DNA from 3 places in the Frigidibacter sp. MR17.24 genome. Region 3 is predicted to be linked to each of the others. Evidence: riboswitches for the same ligand, from Rfam matches in the RefSeq annotation. Region 3 holds a riboswitch; each other region holds the start of a gene.
What was found. Region 3 has a riboswitch for cobalamin ahead of V8J39_RS17900 (ABC transporter substrate-binding protein). Riboswitches for the same ligand answer to the same signal wherever they lie in the genome.

Region 1 (9,799 bases), on a different contig from region 3:
CGCCGCCCAGTCGCGCGCGCGCGCCGTCGAGAGCGCGACCTGGAACACCGGCGCCGCGACCGCGTCGAACGGGGTGCGCCCCGCGCCGTCGCGGGCCGAGAAGGCGGTGGCGTTGATCACCACCGCGGGCGGGTGCGCGGCGAGGTGGGCGGCGAGCCAGGCCGCCGAGGCCGGGGCCTTCAGCGAGGGCACGAAGGCCGCATAGGCGGTGAAGCCGCGGGCCTCGAGCGCGCGGACCAGCGCCGCGACCGGGGCCATGTCGGCGGCGGTGAGATAGCTGCGGTAGACCGTGACGACCGCGGCGGGCGGGGGCGCTGCCCCCGCGCCTGCGGCGCTCCCCCGGGATATTTGGGCAAAGTCGACGAGGGGGCCGTGGTCGGGGTGCCAGAGGCCGTGATCGGGCAGGGTCTTGGCGCCGGGGGGCGGCGCGAGCCAGAGGCCGGCGGCGAGCGCGAGCTGCGAGAGCGCGGCCTCGGCCGCCAGCGCGCCGCCGGCATCGCAGAGCTGCTTGAGCCGCGAAAGCGTCGAGCCCGGCACGGTCGAGAGCGCGGCGAGGCGCGGGTCGTCCTGGCCGTCGGCGGGCAGCACCGCGAGGGCGATGCCGCGGCGGCGGGCGAGGTCCTGCAGGGTGGCGAGGCCGTAGGGCCAGTAGGCCTCGCCGCCGATCAGGCGCACGAGGATCGCCTTGGCGCCCTGCAGGGTGGTCTCGGCATAGGTGTCGGTGGAGACCGGGTGCCTGAGCGCCACGAGGTTGCACAGCCGCAGGCTGGGCACCGGGTCCGCCCCGTTTACCCCGTCTGTCCTGTCTTGTCGGTCCGCCGCGCGGGCGCGGGCCTGCCGCCAGCCCTCGGCGAAGGCGCCGAGGTCGCTGTCGGAGAAGGACAGCACCACCAGATCGCCGGGCGACTGCCCGGGATCGTAGGGGGTGGCCGTCTCGTCGAGGCCGTGGCTTTCGCGGAAGACGACGTGCATGGCGCGGCCGGGCTCAGGCCTCGACGGGGTCGAGCAGCACCGACCGGATCGCGGCGACGTCGACGTGGTCATGCTCGGCGATCACCACCAGCCGCGAGCTGCGCGGCCGCGCGCCCCAGGGCGCGTCGAACTGGTGGCGCACCCGCTCGCCCACCGCCTGCACCAGAAGCCGCATCGGCTTGCCGGTCACCGCGATCCAGCCCTTGACCCGCAGGATCTGCTGCTCGCGCGCCAGGCGCTGGATCCGGGCGGCGAGGTCGGCGGGATCGGCGATCTCGGGCAGGTCGATGACCACCGTGTCGAAATCGTCGTGCTCGTGGTCGTCATGGCCGTCGTGATGCGAGGGGCGGTTGGCGAGGTCGTCCTCGGCCGCGGCCGAGAGGCCGAGGATCAGGGCGGGGTCGATCGCGCCCTCGGTCACCGGGATCGTCGGCAGCGGGCGCGGCGCCTCGGCCGCGATCACGTCGCGGGCGGCGGCAAGGCCCGCCTCGCCGGCGAGATCGGCCTTGGTCAGAAGCACGATGTCGGCGCAGGCGATCTGGTCCTCGAACACCTCGGACAGCGGGGTTTCGTGGTCGATGCTGTCATCGGCCTCGCGCTGGGCGTTCACCGCATCCACGTCGGGGGCGAAGCGGCCGGCGGCCACGGCCTCGGCATCGGCAAGCGCGATCACGCCGTCGACGGTGATCCTCGAGCGGATCGCGGGCCAGTCGAAGGCCTTCAAGAGGGGCTTGGGCAGCGCGAGGCCCGAGGTCTCGATCAGGATGTGCTCGGGGCGCACCGGCTGGGCCAGCAGCTTCTCGATCGTCGGGATGAAGTCGTCGGCGACGGTGCAGCAGATGCAGCCGTTCGCCAGCTCCATGATGTTCTCTTCGGGGCAGTTCTCGTCGGCGCAGCCCTTCAGGATCTCGCCGTCGACGCCGACGGTGCCGAATTCGTTGACCAGCACCGCCAGGCGCCGGCCGCCGGGGTTCTGCAGCAGGTGGCGCACCAGCGTCGTCTTGCCCGAGCCGAGGAAGCCGGTGATCACGGTGACGGGGATCTTGGTCAGGTCTGACATCTCAGGCCTCCTGCGGGATGGGGGGGATGCGGGCGAGCGACTGCTTGCGGAAGATGACGGGCCGCTCGCGCCAGGGCACGAGCCCGTCGGCGGTGGCGGCATAGGCGGCGGCGCCGCGCAGGATCTCGGGCGCGTCCTCGGGCGTCATGCGGCCGTAGACATAGGACCAGCGCCCGGGGGCCGAGAGCGCGACGGCGCAGCCGGAATTGCAGGCCGAGAGGCATTCGACGGGCACCACGGTCACGCCCGCGGGCGCGGGGCCGTCGGCCAGGGCCGCGTGCAGGCGGGCGCCGGGACGCAGGCCGCCCTCGGGCACCTCTTCGGTGCCGCGGCAGGTGGTGCAGACATGCAGGACCGTCATCGCGCCGGCGCCTCCCTTCAGATGTGCGGGCGGGGGCCGAACGGGCGGAAAGACGGGTGCGCCCCGCCTTGCGCCGGTCGCGGATCACCCCGTCCGCCCGAAACTTCCTCGCGCCGGCAGGTCTCCCGGCTTGCGGATCCAGGGAAGCGGGCTTCCCAGCGGTCCGTCCCGCCTTCCCGGCTGAAGCCAGTGGCCTTGGGCGGACCTTTCCGGTCACGGTCGCGGGGGCGGCTGCGCTTGACCGGAGGACCCGGGCATCGCATTCCCTCTTCGCCTGCCCTATGGACAGGAACCAGCGCCCCGTCACCTGAGGCAGGAGGGGGGCGGTTGTCAAGCTGAGGAGACCCCGATGAGCGATGCGACCCAGGGTGAGGACGCGGCGGTGCCCGAGGGCGACGACGCCCGCCATGCCCGCAAGATGGCCAAGAAGAAGGCCGCGCGCGACCGGATGATGGCGACCAAGGAGGGCGAGAAGGGGCTGGTGATCGTCCATACCGGGGCGGGCAAGGGCAAGTCGTCCTCGGGCTTCGGGATGATCCTGCGCTGTGTCGCCCACGGCATGCCCTGCGCGGTGGTGCAGTTCATCAAGGGCGCCTGGGACACCGGCGAGCGGCGCCTGCTCACCACCCATTTCGGCGATCTGTGCCAGTTCCACGCCATGGGCGAGGGCTTCACCTGGGAGACGCAGGACCGCGCGCGCGACATCGCCGCGGCGCGGGCGGGCTGGGAGAAGGCCAAGGAGCTGATCCGCGACCCCGCCATCCGCATGGTGCTGCTGGACGAGATCAACATCGCGCTGCGCTACGACTATCTCGACATCGAAGAGGTGCTGGCCTTCCTGCGCGACGAGAAGCCGGCGATGACCCATGTCGTGCTGACCGGGCGCAACGCGAAGGAGGCGCTGATCGAGGCCGCCGACCTGGTGACCGAGATGACGCTGGTCAAGCATCCGTTCCGGTCGGGCGTCAAGGGACAGGCCGGGGTCGAGTTCTGACGCCGCGCGCCGCCGGCGCGATTTTTCGGGAACCCTGCGGCGCCGTCGGTGCTTAGGGCATCGAACGATTGCCCCGGGGCCGGCTTGCGACAGACGAGACCTTTCCTTCCCGCCCGCCTGCCGCAGGCCCTGTGGCTTGCGGTGGCGATCCTTGCCGGCTGTTCGGGACGGCAGTCGGCGCTGGCGCCGGCGGGCGAGGATGCGGCGCAGCTCAAGCTTCTGTTCATCGTGATGCTGTCGGGCGCGGCGGTGCTGTGGCTGGGGCTGAACGGGCTGTTCTGGTACGTCACCCGCCACCGCCCCGGCGCGATGCCGGTCGCGCGCGCCAATGCGGTGATCGTCGGCGGCGGCGTCGTGCTGCCCACGGTGCTGGTGGGGGCGCTGCTCGCCTGGGGGCTGTCGATCATGCCCGCCCAGCGCGCGCCCGGCGAGGGGCTGACGCTGCGCGTCACCGCCGAGGAATGGTGGTGGCGGGTCGAATACTGGCCCGAGGGTGCGACCGCCCCGATCGTCGCCGCCAACGAGATCCGCCTGCCCACCGGCACCCGGACCGAGCTGCGGCTGAACGCGAACCGCTTCATCCACTCGTTCTGGGTGCCGGCGCTTGGCGGCAAGATGGACATGATCCCGGGCCGCGAGACGGTGCTGACCCTGCGCCCCGACACCCCCGGCGGCTATCGCGGCCAGTGCGCCGAGTTCTGCGGCCCCTCGCATGCGCTGATGGCCTTCGAGGCGGTGATCCTGGCGCCCGGCGATTTCGACGCCTGGCTTGCCGCCGAGGCGCGCCCCGCCCGGCCCCCCGAGACGCCCGAGGAGATCCGCGGCGCCGAGGTGTTCCGCGACGAGGGCTGCGGCGCCTGCCACGCGATCCGCGGCACCGCGCATGCGGGCCTCGTCGGGCCCGACCTGACGCATTTGGGCGCGCGCGGGTCGGTCGGCGCCGGCACGCTTCCGATGGGCGCGCAGGCGTTGCAGGACTGGATCGCCCATGCCGGCGCGATCAAGCCCGGGGTCGCGATGCCGTCCTACGACTGGATCGCGGCCGCGGATCTCTCGGCGCTCGCCACCTACCTGGAAAGCCTGAAATGACCCAGCGCGCGCCCGAGGGCCTCTATCCCCCGACCGAGGAGATGCTGGCCGAGCCGGTCGCGCCCGAGGTTGCCGCGGCGCAGGAGCGCCGGCTGCGCGCGGTCTGGCAGACCAGGACCGGGCTTGGCTACTGGAGTTCGGTCAACAATTCCGAGATCGGCAAGTGGTATTCGCTGACCTGCTTCGCCTTCATGCTCTGCGCCGGGGTGCTGGCGCTGCTGATGCGGGTGCAGCTGGCCTGGCCGGGGATCCAGTTCCTGGATGCCGACCGGTTCAACCAGTTCTTCACGATGCACGGCTCGGCGATGATGTTCCTCTTCGCGGTGCCGCTGTTCGAGGCGATGGCGATCCTGCTGCTGCCCGCGTTCCTCGGCGCGCGCGACATGCCGTTCCCGCGGCTGTCGGCCTTCGGCTACTGGTGCTTCCTGATCGGCGGCATCTTCGTGCTGGGCTCGATCCTGTTCGATGCCGCGCCGAATTCGGGCTGGTTCATGTATCCCCCGCTCGCGACCGAGGCCGAGGGGCCGGGGTCGGACATCTGGCTGCTGGGGCTGTCCTTCATCGAGGTCGCCTCGATCGCGGCGGCGGTCGAGCTGATCGTGGGCGTGCTGAAGTGCCGCCCGCCGGGGATGCGCATCCACATGATGCCGCTCTACAGCTGGTACGTGCTGGTGGTCGGCGGCATGATCCTGTTCGCCTTCCCGCCGCTGATCGCGGGCGACCTGCTGTTCGAACTGGAACGCGCGCTCGACTGGCCGTTCTTCGACCATACCCGCGGCGGCGACCCGATCTTCTGGCAGCACCTGTTCTGGATCTTCGGCCACCCCGAGGTCTACATCGTCTTCCTGCCCTCGATCGCGATCGCGGCGATGGTGGTGCCCACCGTCGCGCAGCGCCCGATCCTGGGCTATTCCTGGATCGTGCTTTCGGCCGTCGGCACCGGGTTCCTCAGCTTCGGGCTGTGGGTGCACCACATGTTCACCACCGGGCTGCCGGCGATCTCGCTGGCGTTCTTCTCGGCCGCGTCCGAGGCGGTGGTGATCCCGACGGGGATCCAGATCTTCGTCTTCCTCGCCACGCTGATGGTCGGGCGGGTGACGATGAGCCTGCCGATGCTGTGGATCGCGGGCGGGCTTGCCGTCTTCACCGCCGGCGGGCTGACCGGGGTGATGCTGGCGATCGCGCCCTTCGACTGGCAGGTGCACGACACCTATTTCGTCGTGGCGCACCTGCACTACACGCTGTTTGGCGGCATGATCCTGCCGGTGATGGCGGGGGTCTACTATTTCTATCCGTTCTTCACCAAGCGGATGCTGTCCGAGCGGCTGGGCCGCTGGGCCTTCTGGCTGATCTTCGGCGGCTTCAACCTGTGCTTCCTGCCGATGCACCTGACGGGCCTGCTGGGCATGCCGCGGCGGGTGTTCAGCTATCCCGGCGACCTGGGGTGGAACTGGCTCAACCTGATCTCGACCGTCGGCGCCTTCGTCATCGCCGCGGGGTTCCTCATCTTCACCGTCGACCTGCTGCGCCCTGGCAAGCCGCGGCTGGCCAGCCGCAATCCGTGGAAGGCCGGCACGCTGGAATGGACCGACACGGTCGAGGGCGAGGACTGGGGCGTGCGCTCGATCCCCTACGTCACCTCGCGCTATCCGCTGTGGGACCAGCCGGAAATCGTCGCGCGGATGGACGCGGGCCGGTACTACCTGCCCGATGCCGAGGAGGGGCTGCGCGAGACCATCATCACCTCGGTCATCGACGCGCGGCCGGTGCAGGTGCAGCGGGTGACGGGCGACGCCTGGATCACGCTGGCGGCGGCGGCCTTCACTGGCGGGTGCTTCATCCTGCCGACCTTCCACCTCTACGGGCCCGCGGTGGTGGCCGGGCTGATCGCGGTCGGCTGCATCCTCTACTGGCTGTGGACCTCGACCGCGCGGGTGCCCGAGAAGCCGATGAAGGACGTGGGGCTGGGCCTGCGGCTGCCGACCTATGCGGCGGGGCCGGCGGCGGTGGGCTGGTGGGCGATGTGGATCACGATGCTGGGCGACGCCACCGCCTTCGCCTCGATCGTCTTCGGCTTCTTCTTCTACTGGACCGCGCGCGCCGATTTCCTGCCGCCGGGGGCCGAACATGCGGTGCCGGGGCTGGTCGCGCTGGCCGCGGCGGCGCTGGCGCTGGCCTGGGCGGCGACGCTGGGCGCGCGGCGGCTGAACCGGGCCGGGCGGCAGGGGCAGGCGGTGGGCGCGGTCATCGCCGGCATGGTGCTGGCGATCGGCGGCGGCGGGGCGCTGGCGCTGTCGGTGGCGGGGCTTGCGCCCGCGGCCCATGTCTATCCGGCGGTCGTCTGCGCGCTGGTGATCTGGACCGGCGCCCATGTCGCGGTGGGCGTGGTGATGCAGGCCTACTGCCTGGCCGGGCTGGTCTTCGGCAAGATCGACCGCGACCACGATGCCGATCTGTGGAACGTCACGCTCTACTGGCACTTCCACGTGCTGACCGTGCTGGTCACCGCCGCGGTGATCGGCGTGGCGCCGCATCTGCTGTGAGGGGGCGCGCATGAACCGGATCGAGACCCGCGACGACCGCGACGAGCTGCTGGACGAAAGCGCGACGCTGTGGCGCATCACCGCGGCGCCGGTGATCTGGGCGGGGCATTTCCTGCTGTGCTACGGCGGCGCCGCGATCTGGTGCGCCAAGCTTGGCGGCGGGATCGGCGGGCTGCGGCTGTCGATCCTGGGGCTGACGCTGGCGGCGCTGGCGGCGATCGCCTGGAACGGCTGGCGCGGCCTGCGCGCGAGCGAGGGCGTCGCCCCGCCCGAGCTGTCGCGCCCCGAGCACCGCCACCGCTTCCTCGGGCGCGCGGCCTTCCTGCTGTCGGTGATCTCGGCGGTGGGGGTGGCCTATGTCGCGCTGCCCGCCCTGTTCATCGCGAGCTGCCGGTGAGCGCGCCGGTGCGCCTGCGCGCCGCCTGCGCGCTGGCCGCCGCGGCGGTGCTGGCGGGGCTGTGGGCGCTGCCGCTCGATGCGCTGATGCCGCGCTTTGCCGCGCACATGCTGCGCCACATGGGGCTGGTGGCGGTGGCGGCGCCGCTGATCGTGCTGGCCGCCCCCGCGCTTGCCCGGGCGCTGGCGATGTCGCCGCTGGTCGCGGCGGGGGTCGAGTTCGTGCTGGTCTGGGCCTGGCACCTGCCGGGGCTGCACGGCGGCGCCTACCGGGTGGCGGGGCTGTTCGTGCTGGAACAGGCGATGTTCCTGGTGGCGGGGCTGCTGGTCTGGGCGGGCTGCCTGCAGGCCGCGCGCAGCGGTGCGGCGGGCGACGCGCTGGCGGGGGCGGGAGGGCTCTTGCTGACCTCGATGCACATGGTGCTGCTGGGCGCGGTGCTGACGCTGGCGCCGCGCGACGTCTATGCCGCCGCCTGCGGCACCGTTCCCGATCCCGCCGGCCAGGCGCTTGGCGGGATGCTGATGCTGGCGATCGGATCGCCGGTCTACCTGCTGGCCGGGGTGGCGCTGGCCGCCCGGGCCCTGCGCCTTGAGGAGGCCCGCGCATGATGACCCCGCTTCGCACCCTTGTCGCCACGCTGGCCGCGCTGGCGGTGCTGGGCGGGCTTGGCGGCGCGGCGACCGTCGCCTTCGGGCTGTTCGACACCTCGGCCCGCAACGGGCACTGGGCGGTGACCGACTGGGCGATGCACACCACGTTCGAGCGCCGGGTGGCGCGGCTCGCCCCGCCCGATCGCGCGGTGCCCGACGATCTCGACGACCCCGCGCTGATCGAGCTGGGCGCGCGGCATTACGACAGCGCCTGCGCGATGTGCCACGCGACGCCCGGGGCCGATGCCGGCGCCACGATCGCCGCCATGGTCCCGCATCCGCCGCAGCTTGAGACCGCGGTCGCGCCCTGGACCGAGGCCGAGATGCACTGGATCGTCGCCGAGGGCGTGAAGATGACCGGCATGCCCGCCTGGCCCGCCGCGGGCCGCGGCGACGAGGTCTGGGCGGTCGTGGCCTTCCTGCGCGCCGTGCAGCAGGGCATGGACGGCGCCGAATACGCGCGCATCACCGCGCCCGCGCCCGAAGGCTATTGCGCCGGCTGCCACGGCCCCGCCGGCACCGAGCGCGCGCCGCGGCTCGACATCCTGCAGCCCGGCTACATCGCCGAGGCGCTCGCCGCCTACCGCGAGGGCCGGCGCCCGAGCGGGATCATGGCCCATGCCGCCACCAAGGCCGACCCCGCGCGCGACGCGGCGCTGGCGCGCGATCTCGCGCGGCTGCCGGGGCCGCCGGCGCAGCCCGTCCGCGCCCAGACCGAAGCCGGCGCGGCGCTTGCCGCGCGCGGCAGCCGCGCGGTGCCGGCCTGCCTGTCGTGCCATGGCGCGCAGGACAACCCGATGATGCCCTCGATCGACGGGCAGGGCCGCGCCTACATCGCCGCGCAGCTGCGGCTGTGGCGCGATGGCGCGCGCGGCGGGGCCGAGCGCGCGCCGCTGATGGCCGCCGCGGCGCGGGATCTGGACGATGGCGAGATCGCCGCGCTGGCTGCGTATTTCGCGGCCCGGCCCGCCCCGGATGCACGCTAAGGGCGAGCACTCAAGCCGTTGAACAGGCACAGATTTAAATGATGCACATTTAAGTCGCCTTTGATCCCCAATTCGCGCGCTTTTGCCGGCCAGGATGCAGTGCAGCCGCGATACCGTGACTCGGTTCCGGGGCTGGAACAGACCTAACTGGGCCCGCCGGATTTTTCCGCCTCCCCCGGGCCGGAGACAGACATGTATATCCATCCGGTCGCCGAGCCGAACGCCGAAAACGTCATCGATCTGGGGCTGCTGATGTCGGCGATCGACCGCGCGCAATCGGTGATCTGGTTCGACCTGGATGGCACGATCCTGAACGCCAACGACAACTTCCTGCGCGCCACCGGCTACGCGCTCGAAGAGGTCCGCGGCCGCCACCACCTGATGTTCGTCGACCGCACCTATGGCCGCTCGGCCGCCTATCACGGCTTCTGGGCCGCTCTGCGGCGCGGCGAGGCGCAGAAGGGCACGTTCCAGCGGCTGGGCAAGGGCGGGCGCCCGGTCTGGCTCGAGGCCAGCTACATCCCGCTGCCGGGGCCCGACGGGCTGCCCTGCAAGATCGCCAAGTTCGCCTATGACGTGACCGCGGCCAAGACCGCGGCCGCCGACCATGCCGGGCAGATCGCCGCGATCTCGCTGTCGCACGCGATCATCGAATTCGCGCTGGACGGCACGATCCTGGATGCCAACGACAACTTCCTGCGCGCCACCGGCTACCGGCTGGACGAGATCCGCGGCCGCCATCACCGG
Region 2 (9,799 bases), on a different contig from region 3:
CATGGCCGAGATCGCCGCGGCCCATGCCGCGGGCCAGGATGTCGCGCGGCTGCATTCGGGCGACCTGTCGGTCTGGTCGGCGATGGGCGAACAGCTGCGCCGGCTGCGCGCGATGGGCATCCCCTATGACGTCACCCCCGGCGTGCCCAGCTTCGCCGCCGCCGCCGCCACGCTGGGGGCCGAGCTGACGCTGCCCGGGCAGGCGCAGTCGGTGGTGCTGACGCGCACCTCGGGGCGCGCCACCGCGATGCCCGAGGGCGAGACGCTGGCCAACTTCGCCGCGACCGGCGCGGTGCTGGCGATCCACCTGTCGGTGCACGTGCTGCCGAAGGTGGTGGCGGAGCTGACGCCGCATTACGGCCCCGACTGCCCGGTCGCCGTGGTCTGGCGCGCCAGCTGGCCCGACGAGCGCGTGGTGCGCGCGACGCTCGCCACCATCGAGGCCGCGGCCGAGGACACGCTGGGGCGCACCGCGCTGATCCTCGTGGGCCGGACGCTCGCGGCCGAGGGCTTTGGCGAAAGCCGGCTTTACGCGGGCGACTACGACCGCCGCTATCGCCCCGTCGGCACCGATCCCCGCTTTCCCGACGCCTCATGACCGCGCCCGGCCTCATCATCTCGGCCCCCGCCTCGGGCACCGGCAAGACCACGGTCACGCTGGGGCTTGCGCGCGCCTTCGTCCGCGCGGGCGTCGCGGTGCAGGCGTTCAAGAGCGGCCCGGACTACATCGATCCCGCCTTCCACCGCGCGGCGACGGGGCGGGCCTCGGTCAACCTTGACAGCTGGGCTATGGGCGCGGGGCAGATCGGCGCGCTGATCGCCGCCGGAACCGGGGCCGAAATCGGCGCCGACACGCCGGCCGAACTGGTGATCGCCGAGGGGTCGATGGGCCTGCACGACGGGGTCGCGGCCCCGGGCGAGAGCGGCACCGGCTCCTCGGCCGACCTTGCGGCGCTGACCGGCTGGCCGGTGGTGGTGGTGATCGACGCCTCGGGGCAGGCGCAGACCGCGGGTGCGGTGGCGCTGGGGCTGGCCGCGTTCCGCGCCGACATCCGCATCGCGGGGGTGATCCTGAACCGCGTGGCCTCGCCCCGCCACGAGGCGCTGCTGCGCGCCGGGATCGGGGCCGCGGGGCTTGCGGTGCTGGGCGCGCTGCCGCGGCTCGCCGCGATCGAGATGCCCGAGCGTCACCTCGGCCTCGTGCAGGCCGAGGAGCAGGCGGGGCTCGACGCGATCCTCGACGCGGCGGCCGATCTGGTGGCGGGGCATTGCGATCTGGACGCGATCCGCGCCGCGGCGCGGGCCTGTGCGCTGGGCGCCGCGGCCCACCGGCCGCTGCCGCCGCCGGCCGGGCGCATCGCGCTGGCGCGCGACGAGGCCTTCAGCTTCGTCTACCCGCATCTCGTCGCGGGCTGGCGCGCGGCCGGCGCGACGATCCTGCCGTTCTCGCCGCTGGCCGACGAGGCGCCCGATCCCTCGGCCGGCGCCTGCTGGCTGCCCGGCGGCTATCCCGAGCTGCATGCCGGACGGCTGGCCGGCGCGGCGCGCTTCCGCGCGGGGCTGCGCGCCTTCGCCGAGACGCGCCCCGTGCACGGCGAATGCGGGGGCTACATGGCGATGGGGGCGGGGCTGGTGGCCAAGGACGGCACCCGGCACGAGATGGCCGGGCTCTTCGCGCTCGAGACCAGCTTCGCCGGGCGCCGGATGCACCTGGGCTATCGGCTGGCCGAGCTGGCCACCCCCGCCCCCGGCCTGCCCGCCCGGGCGCGCGGGCACGAATTCCACTATGCCACGATCCTGTCGCAGCCTGATGCGCCGCTCGCGCGCGTCACCGACGCGACCGGCGCCGCGGTGCCCGAGACCGGATCGACGCGCATCCTGCCCGGCGGCGGGCGCGCGACCGGCAGCTTCTTCCACCTGATCGCCGAGGCCACATGACGACCGATCCCTTCCCTCCCGGCTCCGTCGCCTTCGTCTCGGCCGGCCCGGGCGACCCCGAACTTCTGACGCTGAAGGCGGTGGCGCGGCTGGCCGCGGCCGACGTGGTGCTGTTCGACGATCTCGCCTCGGGGCCGGTGCTGTCCCATGCCCGCGCGGGGGCCGAGCTGATCGCCGTCGGCAAGCGCGCCGGGCGGCCCTCGGCCAAGCAGGACCACGTCAACCGCCTGATCGTCGAGCAGGCGCAGGCCGGGCTGCGGGTGGTGCGGCTGAAATCCGGCGACAGCGGCATCTTCGGCCGGCTGGAGGAGGAGATCGTCGCGCTGCAGGCCGCCGGCATCGGCTTTCACATCGTGCCCGGCGTGCCCTCGGCCTGCGCGGCGGCGGCGGCGGCGGCGATCCCGCTGACGCGGCGGCTGACGGCGCGGCGGGTGCAGTTCATCACCGGCGCCGACGTGAGCGGCGGCCTGCCCGAGGCGATGAACTGGGCCGCGCTCGCCGATCCCGAGGCGACCACGGTCGTCTTCATGGGCCGGCGCACCTTCCCGACCTTCGCGGCGCTCCTGATGACGCGCGGCCTGTCGCCCGCCACCCCCGCGCTGATGGCCGAGGCGGTGGGCCAGCCCGAGCAGCGGCTGGTGCGGATGACGCTGTCGACGCTGGCGGCGCGGCTGGCGTCCGAGGCGCCGGGCACGGCGCCGGCGCTGATCCTTTACGGCCCGCTCGCGGGCGAGGACGGCGCAGGGACTTGACCGCCGCCTCACGCGCGCGTTACCTGAAGATCTCTTTGGTGCCCGCAAGCACGCCCCAGGCGTCGGGCTTCATCGGGAACGGGGAAGGGCGGACCCAATCGCGGCGCCCGAAGCCCCGGCCGCCCCCGCGACTGTATGCGGTGAGGCGGGCCTGCCACGCGTGCCACTGGGCCAAGCCGCCGCGCCGATCCTCGGCGCCGGAGCCCGGGAAGGCCGCAGGTCCGCCCTCGACCCGCGAGCCAGGAAACCGGCCTGAGAGGTGACCCTCGGACCGCCGTCGGGTGTGACGGCAAGGAGATCCTGATGCATATCGAACATGGCGTCGTCACCGGCGCGAAACTGCTGCTGAGCTATGGCACCGCCGCCGCCGCGGGCGCGACCGCGCTGAAGATGACGGCCGAGGCCGCGCTGGAGAAGGGGCTGCCCTCGCTCGCCGCGCGCTCGGTCCTTGCGACCGCCGCCGTCTTCACCTTCTTCCAAGTGCTGCCGCACCATCCCGTCGGCATCTCGGAGGTGCACCTGATCCTGGGCTCGACCCTGTTCCTGCTGTTCGGCGCCGCGCCGGCCGCGGTCGGGCTGGCGATGGGCCTGCTGCTGCAGGGCCTGTTCTTCGCGCCCTTCGACCTGCCGCAATACGGCATGAACGTCACCACGCTGCTGGTGCCGCTGTTCGGCCTGCGGGCGCTGGCCGCGCGGATCATCGCGCCCGGCACCGCCTATGTCGATCTGAGCTATGGCCAGGCGCTGAAGCTGTCGACCGCCTATCAGGGCGGGATCGTCGCCTGGGTCGGGTTCTGGGCGGTCTACGGCCAGGGCTTCGAGGCCGCGAACCTTGCCGCCATCGGGTCGTTCGGCCTGGCCTACATGTCGGTCGTGCTGCTGGAGCCGCTGGTCGACCTGGCCGTGCTGGCCGGCGCCAAGTCGCTGAAAGGGCTTGAGAAGTCCGGCATCGTGACGCCGCGCCTGCATCACGCCGCCTGATCTTTCGCGCTGGCGCGAAACCGTCTATCGCTTGCGGGCCCCGGGGATCGATCCCGGGGCCCGTTCCATGTCCGGGGGGCCCATGATCCATCTTTCGCTGGTCGGCATCGGCACCGGCCACCCCAAGCACCTGACCTTCCAGGCGGCCGAGGCGCTGCGCGCGGCCGACATCGTGCTGATCCCCGAGAAGGGCGAGGACAAGGCCGACCTTGCCGACCTGCGCCGCGCGATCGCGGCCGAGGTGATCGGCGACACCGGCCGGCTGCGGCCGTTCCCGCTGCCCGTCCGCGATCCCGCGATCCCCGCCTACGAGGCCCGCGTCGCCGACTGGCACGACCGCATCGCGGCGGTCTGGGACCGGGCGATCGGCCCCGGCCCGGCGAGGGTGGCGCTGATGGTCTGGGGCGATCCGTCGCTGTATGACAGCACCCTGCGCATCGCCGGGCGGCTGGCCGCGGTGCGGCCGGTGACGGTCGACGTGATCCCGGGCGTGACCTCGATCCAGGCGCTGTGCGCCGCGCACCGCATCCCGCTGAACGAGGTCGGCAAGCCCTTCGTGGTCACCACCGGGCGGCGGCTGCGCGACGAGGGCTGGCCCGCTGGCGTCGACACGGTGGTGGTGATGCTGGACGCGGGCGGCGCCTTCGCGGCCGTGCCGCCCGCGGGGGTGGAGATCTGGTGGTCGGCCTATGCCGGCATGACCGAGGAGATCAGCATCTCGGGCCCGCTGTCCGAGGTGTCGGACCGCATCCTGCAGACGCGGGCCGCGGCGCGGGCGCGCCACGGCTGGATCATGGACATCTACCTGATGCGCCGCGCCTAGGCCGGCTGTGCGATGCCGCGCGCCCGGGCAAGGCTGGCCGCGGTCTTCACGTAGCGGGCAAAGCCCAGGTCGCTTGCGTCGATGTCGGTCGCGCGGCCCGAGATCAGGTCCGCCAGCACCCGGGCCGAGCCCGCCGACATCGTCCATCCCAGCGTGCCATGGCCGGTGTTCAGCCACAGGTTCTCGACCGGCGAGCGGCCGACGACCGGGGTGCCGTCGGGCGTCATCGGGCGCAGGCCGGTCCAGAAGCTGGCGGCCTTCAGGTCGCCGCCGCCGACGAACAGGCTGCCGGCCGAGCGTTCCAGCGTGCCGCGGCGCTTGAGGTTCAGCGACTGGTCGAAGCCGTTGATCTCGGCCAGGCCGCCGATGCGGATCCGCTCGCCCAGCCGGGTGATCGCGATCTTGAACGTCTCGTCCATCACCGTCGATTCCGGGGCGCGCGACGGATCAAGGATCGGCGCGGTCAGCGAGTAGCCCTTGACCGGGTAGATCGGCAGCCGGAACCCCAGCGGCGCGGTCAGCGCCGGCGAATGCGACCCGAGCGCCAGCACGAAGGCATCGGCGTGGATCAGGCCGCGGTCGGTCTCGACCGCGTCGATCCGGCCCGCGCGCGCCACCAGCCGGCGGATGCCGACGCCCCAGCGGAATGCCACGCCCGCCGCCGCCGCCATCTCGGCCAGGCGGTTCGAGAACTTGAAGCAGTCGCCGGTCTGGTCGTTGGGCAGCCGCAGCCCGCCCGCGATCAGATGCGCCGCGCCGGCCATGCCGGGTTCGACCGCGAGGCAGCCGGCGCGGTCGAGTTCCTCGAAGGCGACGCCGTCCTCTTTCAGGACCTTGATGTCCTTCTGCACCGCCTCGATCTGCTTTTCGGAGCGGAACACCTGCAGCGTGCCCTGCTGGCGGTCGTCGAAGGTGATGCCGGTGGCGGCGCGCAGGCTGTCCAGCCGATCGCGGCTGTATTCGGCAAGGCGGGTCATGCGCGACTTGTTGACCGCGTAGGCGGCAGAGGTGCAGTTGCCCAGCATCTCGCCCAGCCAGGTCAGCTTCAGCCGGTCGGGCGCCAGGTTCAGGATCAGCGGCGCGTCCTTCTGGAACATCCACTTCAGCGCCTTCAGCGGGATGCCCGGCGCGGCCCAGGGGGTGGAATAGCCGGGGCTGACCTCGCCCGCGTTGGCAAAGCTCGTCTCGAGCGCGGGGCCCTGCTGGCGGTCGATCACGGTGACCTCGTGGCCGGCCTGTGCAAGCTCCCACGCGGTGGTGACGCCGATGACCCCTGCCCCCAGTACCACGATGCGCATGGCGATGATCCCCGATCCGATGCCGATGTTGCGTTGGCAAAAGGATATCCGAGGAGCGGGAAATATCTTGGCAAATGCGCCCGCCGCCGCCCGCTGCGGCGCGACAGGCTTGCGCGGACAAGGCCGGATCGTCGAAGCTTCTTCGACATCCGGCGGAACGGGCCGAAGCCTGTCCCGCCGATCGTCCGAATCGGCGGCGATCAGCCCGCCACGGGCATCCGCAGGCCGAGGATCTGGCGCGCCTGCTGCCAGGTCGCGACCGGCCGGTCGTATTTCGCGCACAGATCCACCGCCCGGCGCACCAGCGCCGCGTTCGACGGCGCGAGCCGCTCGCGGTCGAGGCGGACGTTGTCCTCCATGCCGGTGCGGGTGTGGCCGCCCTTGGCGATCGACCATTCGTTGATCGTCAGCTGCGCCGGGCCGATGCCGGCGGCGCACCACTGCGCGTCGGGCGCCAGCCGCTTCAGCGTCTCGATGTAGAAATCGAAGATCGGCTCGTCGGGCGGCATCGCGTTCTTCACCCCCATCACGAACTGCACGTAGAGCGGGCCCTTCAGCCGGCCGTCGGCCTGCATCCGCGTGGCCTGCACGATGTGCGACAGGTCGAAGGCCTCGATCTCGGGCTTGATGTCATGGGCGAGCATCTCGGCGGCCAGCCAGTCGACCAGATCGGGCGGGTTCTCGTAGACCCGGGTCGGGAAGTTGTTCGAGCCGACCGAGAGCGAGGCCATGTCTGGCCCGAGCGGCAGCATCCCGCCGCGCGTCCGCCCCGCGCCCGAGCGCCCGCCGGTCGACAGCTGCACGATCAGGCCGGGGCAGTGCGTCTCCAGCCCCTCTTTCAGCCGCGCGAAGCGCTCGGGGTCCGAGGTCGGCTTGCCCTCGTCGTCGCGCACGTGGCAGTGGGCGATGGTGGCGCCGGCCTCGAAGGCCTCGTGCGTCGACTCGATCTGTTCGGCGATCGTGATCGGCACCGCGGGGTTGTTGTCCTTGGTCGGCAGCGATCCGGTGATCGCGACGCAGATGATGCACGGCGGCGTGGCGGCGGAGGGGGTCGGGCTGGTCATCGCATGTCTCCTGGTCGGGCCGGGGGTCCGGGACGTGCCCGGGCCGTCGCCGGGCAAGGGAACACCGCTTTGCGCTTCGGGCGCAAGGCCTTGCAGCACCGCACCGGCGCCGCGCCCGCCCCGGGTGCCGCGCGGGCAGGCCGTGCAGCAGGCCGGGCGGGGATGCCGTGCGGGAACGGGTCGCAAGGGTCCGGCGGGGCGGGCGGGCCGTCGGCGCAAGCGGGACGTGCGCCCTGCTGCGGATTTGTTAGGATCGCGTTGACCAGGATGCCGGGCAAGGTGGAAGGACGAGGCGAAAGGACATGGCCGTGACCAGCCGCGACGATGACGACGTCTTCGACCAGATCCTGAGCGGTCTTGGCACCGCGCCGGAGGGCGGCCCCGACGGGACCGCCGGCGATGCCCCGGCGGGCGCGCCGGCGCGGCTGTCCTGGGTCGATCCCGCCACCTGCGTGATGTGGGGCCGCCACAACCGCGCCTATGACAAGCTGACCCCGGAGAGCTGCCGCGAGCTGATCGATTCGATGCGCGCGCAGGGACGGCAGGAATTCCCGGCCGTCGTGCGCCGGCTGTCGCCCGAGGCCTCGGCCGCGCGCGGCGGCGCGCTGTTCGAGGTGATCTGCGGCGCGCGCCGGCATTTCGCCGTCAGCTGGCTGCGGGCACAGGGGCTGGGGTTCCTGTACCTGGTCGAGGAGCGCGGCCTGGCCGACGAAGAGGCGTTCCGCCTGGCCGACATCGAGAACCGCGAGCGCAAGGACCTGTCGGACCTTGAACGCGCGCGCGACTATGCCGACGCGCTCGACCTTTATTACGGCGGGCGGCAGCGCACGATGGCGCAGCGGCTCGAGGTGTCGGAGGCTTGGCTGTCGCGCTATCTGCAGCTGGCACGGCTGCCGGCCGAGATCGTCGAGGCCTTCGCCAGCGCCGGCGAGCTGAAGGAACTGCATGCCCGCGCGCTGCGCCCGATGCTGGCCGAGGCCGAGCACAAGGTGATCGCCGAGGCCCGCGCCATCGCCCGCGAGCAGGAGCGCGCACGCCGCGGCGAGGGCGACGCGGTGCACACCGCGCGGGTGCTGTCGCGGCTGCGCGGCGCCTGGAAGGGACCCAAGCCCGACAAGGGCGTGCGCGGGCTGGTGTTCCGCCGCAGCCAGCACGAAAGCGGCGTGGTCATGCGCCGCAAGGGCCGGTCGGTCACGCTGGAATTTTCCGACAGCCTGTCCGAGGCCGCGCTGCGCGCCGCGCTCGAGGCCTATCTCGAGCACCGGTTCCGAGGCTGAGGCCGGCCCGCCGGGCGCGGGTCAGGCGAAGTACTGCGGGAATTCCTGGCGCAGGATCTCGACCCGGGCCACGGTCTGGCTGAGATGGTCGCGCACCGCGCGCATCGCCTGTTCGGGATCGCCCGAGGCGATGCCCGCGACGATGTCGTTGTGCCCCGCCAGGATCGACAGCACCTTGCCCGTCTCGGGCAGGTGCAACCGGCGGATCCGTTCGAGATGGCCCGAGCGTTCGCGCGACAGGTGGTTCAGCCCGGTCTGGCCGACGCCGGCGAACAGCGTCTGATGGAACAGCTCGTCCAGTTCCTGAAACAGCGCGATCTGGCTCATGTCCTCGGCGATCGCCTCCTGCATGCGGATGATCGACCGCGCCCGGGCGAGGATCGCGCCGTTGTCGGCCACGGCAAGCCGCCGGCAGACCTCGGTCTCGAGCGCAAGGCGCAGGAAATGCGCCTCGTAGACCTTGGGCACGTCGATCCGGGTCACCACCGTCTTCGACTGCGGGAAGATGAACACCAGCCCCTCCTGGCGCAGCAGCTGCAACGCCTCGCGCACCGGGGTCTGGCTGACGCCGTATCCTGCCGCCAGCTCGTTGCGCGCCAGCGTCGTGTCGGGCGCGAGGTCGAGCGTGATGATGCGCTGGCGCAGGTCGCCATAGATGCGCTGCACCGTCGTGCCGCTTTGCACCAGCGGCGACGTCAGTCCGAAGCTTTCGGCAAGGGCAGTGGTCATGCGCGTCTCCTGATGGCCCACAAATCTAGACGCTGCCTGAGACGCAGGCAACAGCGATTGGGGTATTGATATGCATGCGTAACTGAAATATTAGTATCTGCGGAGCGCATCGATCCCGATTCCGATGCGAAGGAGAGGAACATGGCGACAGTTAAGACGGCCGGCGAGCTCCGGTCCGCGCGATGGTTCGCGCCCGACGACCTGCGCAGTTTCGGCCACCGCAGCCGGATGAACCAGCTGGGCTATTCCGAGGACGAGTTCCTGGGCAAGCCGCTCATCGGCATCCTGAACACCTGGTCCGAGATCAATTCCTGCCACGGCCACTTCCGCGAACGCGCCGCCGACGTGAAGCGGGGCGTGGCGCAGGCCGGCGGCTTCGCGGTCGAAATGCCGTCGCTGTCGGTCGACGAGAGCTTCACCAAGCCGACCTCGATGCTCTATCGCAACATGCTGGCGATGGAGACCGAGGAGATGATCCGGTCGCACCCGTTCGACGGCGTGGTGCTGATGGGCGGCTGCGACAAGACCACGCCGGGCCTGGTGATGGGGGCGCTGTCGGCGGGTGTGCCGATGATCTACCTGCCGGCCGGGCCGATGCTGCGCGGCAATTACGCGGGCAAGATCCTCGGCTCGGGCTCGGACGCGTGGAAATACTGGGACGAACGCCGCGCGGGCAACATCAGCGACGAGGAATGGCTGGGCGTGCAGGGCGGGATCGCCCGGTCGCACGGCACCTGCATGACGATGGGCACCGCCAGCACGATGACCGCGATCGCCGACGCGATGGGGCTGACGCTGCCCGGCGCCTCGTCGATCCCGGCGGTGGATGCCAACCACCAGCGGATGTCGGCGGGCTGCGGGCGGCGGATCGTCGAGATGGTCTGGGAGGACCTGACGCCCGACCGCATCGTCACCGACGCCGCCTGCCGCAACGCCG
Region 3 (9,799 bases):
GATGTTGGAATGGGTGGTGGCGCGCTCGGCCTCCCAGGCGATGTCGGGCACCAAGATCAGCGCCGCCGCCCCCGCCACCGCGATCCGGGCCGGCAGCCAGAGGCGGAACGCGGCGAAGGCGAAGAGACAGACGCCGGCCAGCAGCAGCTGCTTCATCAGCGACAGCGCGAACAGCCCGCGCCCGAACAGCTGGAACAGCCCCAGCTGCAGCCAGTTGTACAGCGGCAGCTGCGGTCCATAGCCCAGCCGCAGGCCGGGCGTCATCGCCACCATTTCGGCCTCGTCGGTCTCGTAGGCGCCGCCAAGCCACAGGCGCAGCACGACCTGCGCGGTGAAATAGGCCGCGACCGCCAGCACGAAGATGCGCGTCCAGCGACGGTCGGAAGCGGTAGCGGACATGGGTCACCCGGGCCGAGGAAAACCCGGGCCTTATCTCACAGCATGCCGGGAACGACCAGATCCGGGGGCCGGTGTCCGTCGGCGAAGGTCTTCACATTCAGGATGACCTTCTCGCCCATCTCGATCCGGCCCTCGACCGTGGCCGACCCCATGTGCGGCAGCAGGACCACGTTCGGCAGTTCGCGCAGGCGGGGATTGATCTCGGCCCCGCGCTCGTAGACGTCGAGGCCTGCGCCCGCGATCTCGCCCGCGCGGATCATCCGGGTCAGCGCGTTCTCGTCGATCACCTCGCCGCGCGAGGTGTTCACCACCACCGCCGAGGGTTTCAGCAACTTCAGCCGGCGCGCGTTCAGCAGATGGAAAGTCGAGGGCGTGTGCGGGCAGTTCACCGACACCACGTCCATCCGCGCCAGCATCTGGTCGAGGCTGTCCCAGTAGGTCGCCGCGACCTCGGCCTCGGTCTCGGGGCGCAGGCGCTTGCGGTTGTGATAGTGGATGTCCATCCCGAAGGCGCGGGCGCGGCGCGCGACGGCAAGGCCGATCCGCCCCATCCCGAGGATCCCCAGCCGCCGGCCGCCGACCCGGCCGCCGAGGAAGGCCAGCGGCTCCCATCCCTGCCAGCCGCCGGCCTGCATCGCGGCCATGCCCTCGGGGATGCGGCGGGTGACGCCGAGGATCAGCGCCATCGCCATGTCGGCGGTGTCCTCGGTCACGACGCCGGGGGTGTTCGACACCAGCACCCCGCGCTGGCGGGCCGAGGCGACGTCGATATGGTCGACGCCGGCGCCGTAGTTCGCGATCAGCTTCAGCCGCTCGCCGGCCTGCGCCAGCATCGGCGCGTCGATGTGGTCGGTCAGCGTCGGCACCAGCACGTCGCTGCCGGCCATCGCCGCCACCAGCTCGTCGCGGGTCATCGGCGCGGGGTCGCTGCGCAGGCGGCAGTCGAACAGCTCCGACAGCCGCGCCTCGACCGGCTCGGGCAGAGGACGGGTGAGGGTGACGGTGAGTCGCGGCTTCGACATGTTCAGGCCTTCCGGTTCTGCTGGCTGCAGCGACGCTGTGCTGCATGCGCGGCATCTTGCCCGAAATATTATTGCGCGCGCAAGCGGTCAATCTTGGCGAAACAGTCCCCCGACGTGACGGCGCCGCGGCGAGTCTACCAAGATTGCAGCAGGTTGCGGGCGGAAGTTGACGCGCCATGGCAGGCGCGTCAGTCGCAGCTTTGCAACGGTTCCCCGACCTCGTGCGGAATTGACCGCAACCGGCTGGAAATCTTTCGCGGGGGATGGTGTGATCGGGCCAAGCGACGCGGCCGGCTCCCGGCAAGGACCGGCCCGGGCGCCGGGCGACGGGGTCCGGGCCAAGATGTCGCATCCGGCAGTAGCGGACAGTGAGAGGGGGCGGCATGAGCATCCGTCTTGGTGGGATTTCTGTAAGCGTGGCCTGCCTTGCGGGCATGATCTGGGTGGCGGCGGACCATGTCCGTGCCAGCGACCACGCCCCTGCCCTGCCCGACAGCGCCGTGATGGCGGATGTCACGCCGATCCCGGATCCGGCCGTCACCGGTGCCCCCGGCGCCGCGGTCGTGGCGGCGCAGGCGGCACGGCTGCAGCAGGGTCAGGCCACCCCGTCCGAGGCGGTGATCGAGGCTTCGGCCGACCCGACGCTGGACACGATGGTCGAACTGGCGGCGGTCCGGCCCGAGAAGGGGTCGGTGACCAACCTGCCGGTGCCGCGCTATGTCTCGCTGAAGGCGTCCGAGGCGAATGTCCGCCGCGGCCCCTCGCTGTCGCACCGCATCGACTGGGTGTTCCGCCACCGCGACATGCCGCTGCGCGTGACCGCCGAATTCGGCCACTGGCGCCGGGTCGAGGATCGTGACGGCGTCGGCGGCTGGCTGCACTATTCGCTGATCTCGGGGGTGCGCACCGTCGTCTTCACCGCCGACAAGGCCGAACTTCACGGCAGCCCCGACGATGCCAGCGGCGTGCTGGCCTTCGCCGAGCAGGGCGCGATCGCCCGGCTCGACCAGTGCCAGACCGACTGGTGCGAGGTCACCGGCGCCGGCCAGGACGGCTGGGTCCGCAAGACCGAGATCTGGGGCGTCGACGCCCGCGAACGCTTCGAGTGATCCCGTCGAGTGATCCCGGGGCGCCCGCCGGGGTCCCGTCGCGCGACACATCCAGGGCCCACCGGGCCGCGCGCCCGAGGGGCGTGGCGATCCGCAGACGAACCGGCCGCGATAATCCGTCGCGGAACGGCCGAAGGGGCAAAGCCCGCTTCCACCTTCGGCCACAGGGCGCTAGAACGGCGCCTCTTTGCGGAGCGCTGCGATGGACAAGGCCCATACCCGACTGAACCTGATCGCCGGCGCGGCTTCGGTCGCGGTGGCGCTCGTGCTGGTGGTGGCCAAGCTCTGGGCGCTGGCGGCCACCGGGGCGCTGTCGGTCGCGGCCTCGCTCGCCGACAGCGCGATGGACCTGATGGTGTCGCTTGGCGGGCTGGCCGCGATGACCTATGCCGCGCGCCCGCCGGACGAGGACCATGCCTTCGGCCATTCCTCGGCCGAGGACCTCGCGGCGCTCGGGCAGGCGATCTTCATCACCGTCTCGGCCGTGGTGATCGGCTGGGCCGCCGCCGGGCGGCTGGTCGCGGACCAGCCCGAGGCGCTGGCCGCGCAGGCCGGCGGCATCGCGGTGATGGTGCTGTCGATCGTGCTGACCATCGCGCTGGTGCTGTGGCAGCGCCATGTCGCGGCCCGGACCGGCAACCGGGTCGTGGCCGCGGATTCGCTGCATTACATCGGCGACCTGCTGCCCAACATCGGCGCGATCGTCGCGCTCTGGGCCTCGAGCCGGTTCGGGTTGGGGCAGATCGACAGCGTGGTCGCGCTGGCGGCCGCGGCGCTGATGATCGCGGGGGCGCTGCGCATCGGCAAGGGCGCCTGGGACGCGCTGATGGACCGCCGCGCCGACCCCGCGCTGGTCGCCGCGATCGCCGAGCTGGCGCGCGACTGGCCAGGGGTGATGGGCTTTCACGACCTCAAGACCCGCACCGCGGGCAGCCGGGTCTTCGTGAACCTGCACCTGGAACTGGACGGCAGCCAGTCCCTGCGCGAGGCGCATGACATCGGCGCCGGGCTGCGCCGCCGGATCATCGAGACCTGGCCGCAGTGCGACGTGATCATCCACAAGGATGTCTGGTACGGCCCCGCCCGGTCGTGATCCGGTCCTGATCCGGTCCAGACGCGGTTCCCGCCCGGGACCCGCCCGGGACCCGCAGGCCGCGCGCCGGCCGGGCCGGCGCGCGGCGCGCGATCAGGCGGCGTCCGACAGGCCCCTGCCCTTCAGCAGCGCCTCGACCCCCGGCATCCGGCCACGGAACGCGGTGTAGAGCGCCTCGGCCGCCTCGCTGCCGCCCTTCGACAGGATGAAGGCCTCGAGCTTGCCGGCCGTGGCCGGGTCGAAGGCATCGCCGGCCTCCTCGAAGGCGGCAAAGGCGTCGGCATCCATCACCTCGGACCACATGTAGCTGTAATAGCCCGAGGAATAGCCGTCGCCCGCGAAGACATGGGCGAAGTGCGGTGTCGCGTGGCGCATCCGGATCGCGCGCGGCATGCCAAGCGCATCCAGCACCTCGGCCTGCTTCGCCATCGGGTCGGCCGGGGCCGGCCCCTCGTGGAAGGCAAGGTCCACCAGCGCCGAGGCGACGTATTCGACCGTCGCGAAGCCCTGGTCGTAGGTGCCCGCGGCCAGAAGCCGGTCGCGCAGGTCGTCGGGGATCGGCTGGCCGGTCTTCCAGTGCCGGGCATGGGTGGTCAGCACCTCGGGCACCTCGAGCCAGTGCTCGTAGAGCTGGCTGGGCAGTTCGACGAAATCGCGCGCGACCGAGGTGCCCGAGATGAACGGGTGGGTCACGTCCGACAGCATCTGGTGCAGCGCGTGGCCGAATTCGTGGAACAGCGTGCGCGCGTCGTCATAGGACAGCAGCGCCGGGTCGCCCTTGGCGAAGTTGCAGATGTTGACGACGATCGGCCGCACCTCGCCGCCCAGCTTGCGCTGGCCCCGCATGGTCGAGCACCAGGCGCCCGACCGCTTCGAGCCGCGCGCGAAATAGTCGCCGATGAACACCGCCATGTGGCGGCCGCCGCGCGTCACCTCCCAGGCGCGGGCGTCGGGGTGGTAGAGCGGCACGTCGAGCGCCCTGAACTCCAGCCCGAACAGGCGGTTGGCGGTGTCGAAGGCGGCCTCGATCATGCCGTCGAGCGAGAAGAACGGCTTGATCTCGTTCTCGTCGAGCGCGTGGTCCTTCAGGCGGCGCTTCTCGGAGTAGTAGCGCCAGTCCCAGGGCTCGAGCGCGCCGTTGATGCCGTCGTCATGCATCGTCGCCTCCAGCACCCGGCCGTCGGCCTCGGCGCGGGCGCGGGCGGGGGTCCAGACCCGCATCAGCAGGTCGCGCACCGCCGCGGGCGTCTTGGCCATCTCGGGTTCCAGCTTGTAGTCGGCGAAGCTGTCATAGCCGAGGAGCGTCGCGCGCTCCGCTCGCAGCGACAGGATCTCGGTCGCGATGGCGCGGTTGTCGGTCGGCCCGCCGGTCTCGCCCCGCGCGACCCAGGCGCGATAGGCGGTCTCGCGCAGGGCGCGGCGCGGCGAGAACTGCAGGAACGGCACGATCAGCGAGCGCGAGAGCGTCAGCGTGTGCCCCGTCCGCCCGCGTTCCGCCGCCGCCGCCACCATGCCGTCGACGACGAAATCGGGCAGCCCCTCGAGATCCCCGGGAGCGAGGTCGAGCGACCAGTCGCGCTCGTCCGCCAGCAGGTTCTGGGTGAAGCTGGTGCCCAGCACGGCCAGGCGCTTCTTGACCTCGGCCATGCGGTCGCGGTCGCCGCCGGTCAGCTCGGCCCCGGCGCGCAGGAACATGCGGTGATAAAGCTCAAGCACCCGGGCCTGCTCGGGGTCGAGCCCGAGCCCGTCGCGGCCGTGCCACAGCGTCTCGATCCGCGACCACAGCGCGGCGTTCATCGTCACCTCGGACGAGAAGGCCGCCATCTTCGGCGCCAGCTCGCGCATCAGCGCCTCGCGCGCGGGGTTCGAGTCCGCGCCCGACAGGTTGTAGAACACCCCCGCCACCCGGTCGAGATCGCCCTCGGCCAGCTCCAGCGCCTCGATCGTGTTGGCGAAGCTGGGCGCGGCCGGGTCCTTGGCGATCTCGCCGATCCGGGTGCGGGCGGCATGCAGCGCGGCATCGAAGGCCGGCGCGAAATCCTCGTCGCGGATCTGGGCGAAGGGCGGCAGCGCGAAGGCGCCGGTCCAGTCGGAAAGCAGCGGGTTGGTCATCGCAAATCTCCTTTGCCCCGAAGCTATGACCGGCGCGGCGGATTTGCCAGAGGGGCTCAGCCGTGCAGCCCGCCGCAGGTCGGGCAGTCGGGGCGGCGGCGGATGGCGATGGTGCGGTTCTCGCCCCAGAGCGCGTCGTAAAGCATCATCCGCCCGCGCAGCGACAGCCCGGCCCCCGACGCGGTGACGCCGCCCAGTTCCTTCACCGCCTCGAGCGCCATCATCGCGCCGACGACGCCCGGCAGCGCGCCCACCACCCCCGCGACGGCGCAGGAAGGCGCGAGGCCCTCGGCCGGTTCCTGCGGGAAGATGCAGGCGTAGCAGGGCGCGCCCGCGGCGGGATCGTAGAGCGAGATCTGGCCTTCCCACTGGGTGATCGCGGCCGAGATCAGCGGCTTGCGGGCGGCGACGCAGGCGGCGTTGACCAGAAGGCGGGTCGCGAAATTGTCGGTGCCGTCCAGCACGAGGTCATAGTCGGCGCACAGCCGCGCCGCGCTGTCGGCCTCCAGCCGGATCGGGTGCGCGATCACGGTGACGTGCGGGTTCAACGCCGTCATCTCGCGCGCGGCGCTCGCGACCTTGGGCCGGCCGATGTCGGCGTCGCGGTGGATCACCTGCCGCTGCAGGTTCGAGTTCGAGACCGTGTCGTCGTCGACGATGCCGATCGTCCCCACCCCCGCGGCGGCAAGGTACAGCAGCGCCGGCGAGCCGAGGCCGCCGGCACCGATCACCAGCACCCTCGCGGCCTTCAGCTTGCGCTGCCCCGGACCGCCGAGTTCGCGCAGGACGATGTGGCGGGCATAGCGGTCAAGCTCGGCCGACGAGAAAGCGCCCGCGGGCCTGTCCGAAGCGGGGTCCGGTGCTGCGGCGACGCGGGCGCGCAGCCGGGCGAGGCCCCCGCGATAGGCCAGCACCGCGGCCACGGCGAGGCCCAGCGCGAACCAGCCCGCCGCCGATCCGCCGATGGCGCGGCGCAGGCCCGCCCCCTCGGGCAGCACCAGATGCGCCGAGAGCGCGGCGAGCCACAGCAGCGCCAGCATCGTGGCCAGCACCCGGCGCGGCAGGCGCAGCGCCCAAGCCAGCGCCAGCAGCGCGGCGGCGATCGCGGCCACCAGCATCAGCGTCCCGCCCGGAAGGGCCGGCATCGCTCGGGCGATCTGGCGGCGGATTGCATGGGTGGTGGCCCCCTCGCGGTCGCGGCCCGGCGCTCAGCCGGTCGAGCCGAAGCCGCCGGCGCCCCGCTCGGTGCTGCGGCTGAAGCGGTCGACGACGGTGAAGCTGGGGCGCACGACGGGCACGAAGACCATCTGCGCGATGCGTTCGCCCGGCTGGATCTCGATCGGGTCCGCGCCGGGCGGGTTGCGGTTCCAGGCGCTGACGAAGATCTCGCCGGTATAGTCGGGATCGATCAGGCCGGTGCCGTTGCCCATCACCAGCCCCTTGCGGTGACCGAGGCCCGAGCGGGGCAGCACCAGCCCGGCAAGGCTGACATCGTCGAATGACAGCGCGACGCCGCTGCTGACCAGGGTCGCGGGCGCCTGCGCCTCGATGCGCAGCGGGGCCTCGATGCAGGCAAAGAGGTCGATCGCGGCGGCACCGGCGCTGTGGTACCTGGGAAAGCCCCACTCGGCCAGCCGCGCGTCCAGTATGATCAGTTCCATCCGAGCCCCTTGCGCCATGGCCAACCGATACAAAGCCCCCCCGCCGCAGGCAACCCGAATGTCCCTGCGGCCCGCGCGCCGGGCTGACCCCGCGCGGCGCAGGGAAAGCCGCTTGACGGCCCCCGGCCGGCATGATTGTTATATTATAACACTCATACGGATCACCCCATGCAGCTGCGCCTTGCCCACCATGCCCGCTTGACCCGCACCCCCGGCTCGGGCATCCCGGAACGGATGGTTTCCGGGCCGGCCAGGCCGCCCGGATGAAAAGGGAACGCGGTGAGGTGTAGCCATCAGGCGCCGAACCCGCGACTGCCCCCGCAACTGTGAGCGGCGAGCGACCCCCGATGCCACTGCGCCCTCAACGGCGCGGGAAGGCGGGGCAAGCCACGACCCGCGAGTCAGGAGACCTGCCATCCCCCATCAGCAAGCCCGGGCGGGGTGCCCGGAAGGAGCAGTCATGCGTGCCCATTCCCTGCGGCGGTCCCCGGCCCCCGCGTCCAGCCGTCTTCCGAACCGGGCGCCCGCCGCCCTTCCCGCCGCCCGTCCCGTCACCCTTGCCCTCGCGCTCGCCGCGCTGCTGGCACCCTGCGCACCCGCGCAGGCAGAGGGCACGCGCTATCCGCTGGAGATCGACAACTGCGGCCACCCGCTACGCTTCGACGGCCCGCCGGGGAACGTGGTCAGCATCGGCCAGGCCACGACCGAGATCCTGTATGCGCTGGGCGTCGCCGACCGGATGGCGGGCACCGCGCTGTGGTTCAACGACGTGCTGCCCGCCTATCGCGATGTCGATGCCGGGGTGCCGCGCATCGCCGACAACGCGCCCGGCTTCGAGGCGGTGGTCAACCGCCGCCCGGGCTTCGTGCCGACGATGTTCGAGTGGATGATCGGGCCGCAGGGCGCGGTCGGAACCCGCGCGCAGTTCGCCGACCTCGGCATTCCCGCCTATGTCATGCCCACCGACTGCGAGGCGAAGGACAACCTCACCGGCTCGGACGGCACCCGCAGCGCCGATTTCGACGTCGCCACGCTGTACCGCTCGATCGAGGAGATGGCCGCGATCATGGACCGCCCGGCCCGGGGCGCCGAGATCGTCGCCGACCTGAAGGCGCGCGCGGCGGCCGCCGTCGGCCGGGCGCAGGCGCTGTCGCTGCCCGACGCCTCGGCGGTGGTGTGGTTCTCGAGCGCGGATCTCGACCTCGACCCGTTCGTGGCGGGCCAGCGCGGCATCCCGGCCTGGATGATGCGCCAGCTTGGGCTGCGCAACGTCGTGCAGTCGGACGAGGAATGGCCGACCGTCGGCTGGGAGACCATCGCCCGCGCCGACCCCTCGGTCATCGTGCTGGCGCGGATGGACCGGCGCCGCTTCCCCGCCGACGACGTCGACAAAAAGCTGGCCTTCCTGGCCTCCGACCCGGTGACGCGCGAGATGACGGCCGTGCGCGAGGGCCGGATCGTGATCCTCGACGCCCAGCAGATGGAGGCCTCGATCCGGGTCGTCGACGGGCTTGAGACGCTGACCGCGGCGATGCAGACGCTGGCGCCGTGACGCTCGCGCTTGCCCCTGCGGCCGCGCGGCGGCGGCGCGGGATCGCGCCGCGGGTGCTGGCGGCGGCGCTGGTGCTGGCGCTGGCGCTGATCGGCGGCATCTGCATCGGCGAGACCCGGATCCCGCCGGCCACGGTGCTGGCGGTGCTGGCGAACCGGCTGTTCGACGCGGGCCTGCCGGTCGACCCGATCGACGCGGGCATCATCTGGTCCTACCGGCTGACGCGGGCGCTGGTCGCGGCGGGCTGCGGTGCGGGGCTTGCGACCTGCGGCGCGATCCTGCAGGCGCTGCTGCGCAACCCGCTGGCCGATCCCTACCTGCTGGGGATCTCGGCCGGGGCCTCGACCGGGGCGGTGCTGGTGGCGCTTGCGGGGCTGGGCGCGGGGGCGGTGTCGATGTCGGCGGGCGCCTTCGCCGGCGCGCTCGCGGCCTTCGCGCTGGTCGCGGCGCTGGCGCGGGCGGCGGGCGGCGGCGCGGGGCCGCGCGGCGCGGGCGTGATCATCCTGGCCGGCATCGCGGGATCGCAGCTGTTCCACGCGCTCACCACCTTCCTGATCGCGCGCTCGGCCAGCGCCGAGCAGGCGCGCGGCATCCTGTTCTGGCTCATGGGCAACCTGTCGGGCGTGCGCTGGCCCGACGTGGCGCTGGCGCTGCCGGCGGCGGGGCTGGTGCTGATCGTCGCGCTGGGCCACCTGCGCACGCTCGACGCCTTCACCTTCGGCGCCGACAGCGCCGCGGCGCTTGGCGTGCCGGTGCGGCGCGTGCAGGCCACGCTGATCCTGGCCACGGCGCTGGCCACGGCGGCGCTGGTGTCGGTCACCGGGGCGATCGGCTTCGTCGGCCTCGTGATC

Region 1: it holds a riboswitch for cobalamin, as region 3 does, so the genes downstream of both, V8J39_RS21950 (DUF1636 domain-containing protein) here and V8J39_RS17900 (ABC transporter substrate-binding protein) in region 3, are expected to answer to the same signal.
Region 2: it holds a riboswitch for cobalamin, as region 3 does, so the genes downstream of both, V8J39_RS21885 (energy-coupling factor ABC transporter permease) here and V8J39_RS17900 (ABC transporter substrate-binding protein) in region 3, are expected to answer to the same signal.

Annotation. Positions count from the first base shown of each region.
Region 1 covers NZ_JBAWKE010000013.1:19,796-29,594, forward strand. Annotated here, with positions in the region: gene cobN (cobaltochelatase subunit CobN) at 1-972, opposite strand, end outside; gene cobW (cobalamin biosynthesis protein CobW) at 986-2,032, opposite strand; gene V8J39_RS21950 (DUF1636 domain-containing protein) at 2,034-2,393, opposite strand; cobalamin riboswitch at 2,492-2,705, opposite strand; gene cobO (cob(I)yrinic acid a,c-diamide adenosyltransferase) at 2,743-3,387, shown strand; gene V8J39_RS21960 (cytochrome c oxidase subunit II) at 3,472-4,476, shown strand; gene ctaD (cytochrome c oxidase subunit I) at 4,473-7,019, shown strand; gene V8J39_RS21970 (hypothetical protein) at 7,030-7,416, shown strand; gene V8J39_RS21975 (cytochrome c oxidase assembly protein) at 7,413-8,024, shown strand; gene V8J39_RS21980 (c-type cytochrome) at 8,021-9,052, shown strand; gene V8J39_RS21985 (PAS domain S-box protein) at 9,245-9,799, shown strand, end outside.
Region 2 covers NZ_JBAWKE010000013.1:1,809-11,607, reverse strand. Annotated here, with positions in the region: gene cobM (precorrin-4 C(11)-methyltransferase) at 1-598, shown strand, start outside; gene V8J39_RS21895 (cobyrinate a,c-diamide synthase) at 595-1,938, shown strand; gene cobA (uroporphyrinogen-III C-methyltransferase) at 1,935-2,690, shown strand; cobalamin riboswitch at 2,710-2,960, shown strand; gene V8J39_RS21885 (energy-coupling factor ABC transporter permease) at 2,994-3,671, shown strand; gene cobF (precorrin-6A synthase (deacetylating)) at 3,754-4,494, shown strand; gene V8J39_RS21875 (D-amino acid dehydrogenase) at 4,491-5,792, opposite strand; gene V8J39_RS21870 (3-keto-5-aminohexanoate cleavage protein) at 5,993-6,856, opposite strand; gene V8J39_RS21865 (ParB/RepB/Spo0J family partition protein) at 7,159-8,133, shown strand; gene V8J39_RS21860 (GntR family transcriptional regulator) at 8,155-8,862, opposite strand; gene araD (L-arabinonate dehydratase) at 9,004-9,799, shown strand, end outside.
Region 3 covers NZ_JBAWKE010000006.1:164,655-174,453, reverse strand. Annotated here, with positions in the region: gene V8J39_RS17935 (glycosyltransferase family 39 protein) at 1-399, opposite strand, end outside; gene V8J39_RS17930 (2-hydroxyacid dehydrogenase) at 435-1,421, opposite strand; gene V8J39_RS17925 (SH3 domain-containing protein) at 1,805-2,530, shown strand; gene V8J39_RS17920 (cation diffusion facilitator family transporter) at 2,733-3,623, shown strand; gene V8J39_RS17915 (M3 family metallopeptidase) at 3,717-5,735, opposite strand; gene V8J39_RS17910 (HesA/MoeB/ThiF family protein) at 5,792-6,880, opposite strand; gene dut (dUTP diphosphatase) at 6,944-7,396, opposite strand; cobalamin riboswitch at 7,629-7,815, shown strand; gene V8J39_RS17900 (ABC transporter substrate-binding protein) at 7,857-8,948, shown strand; gene V8J39_RS17895 (FecCD family ABC transporter permease) at 8,945-9,799, shown strand, end outside.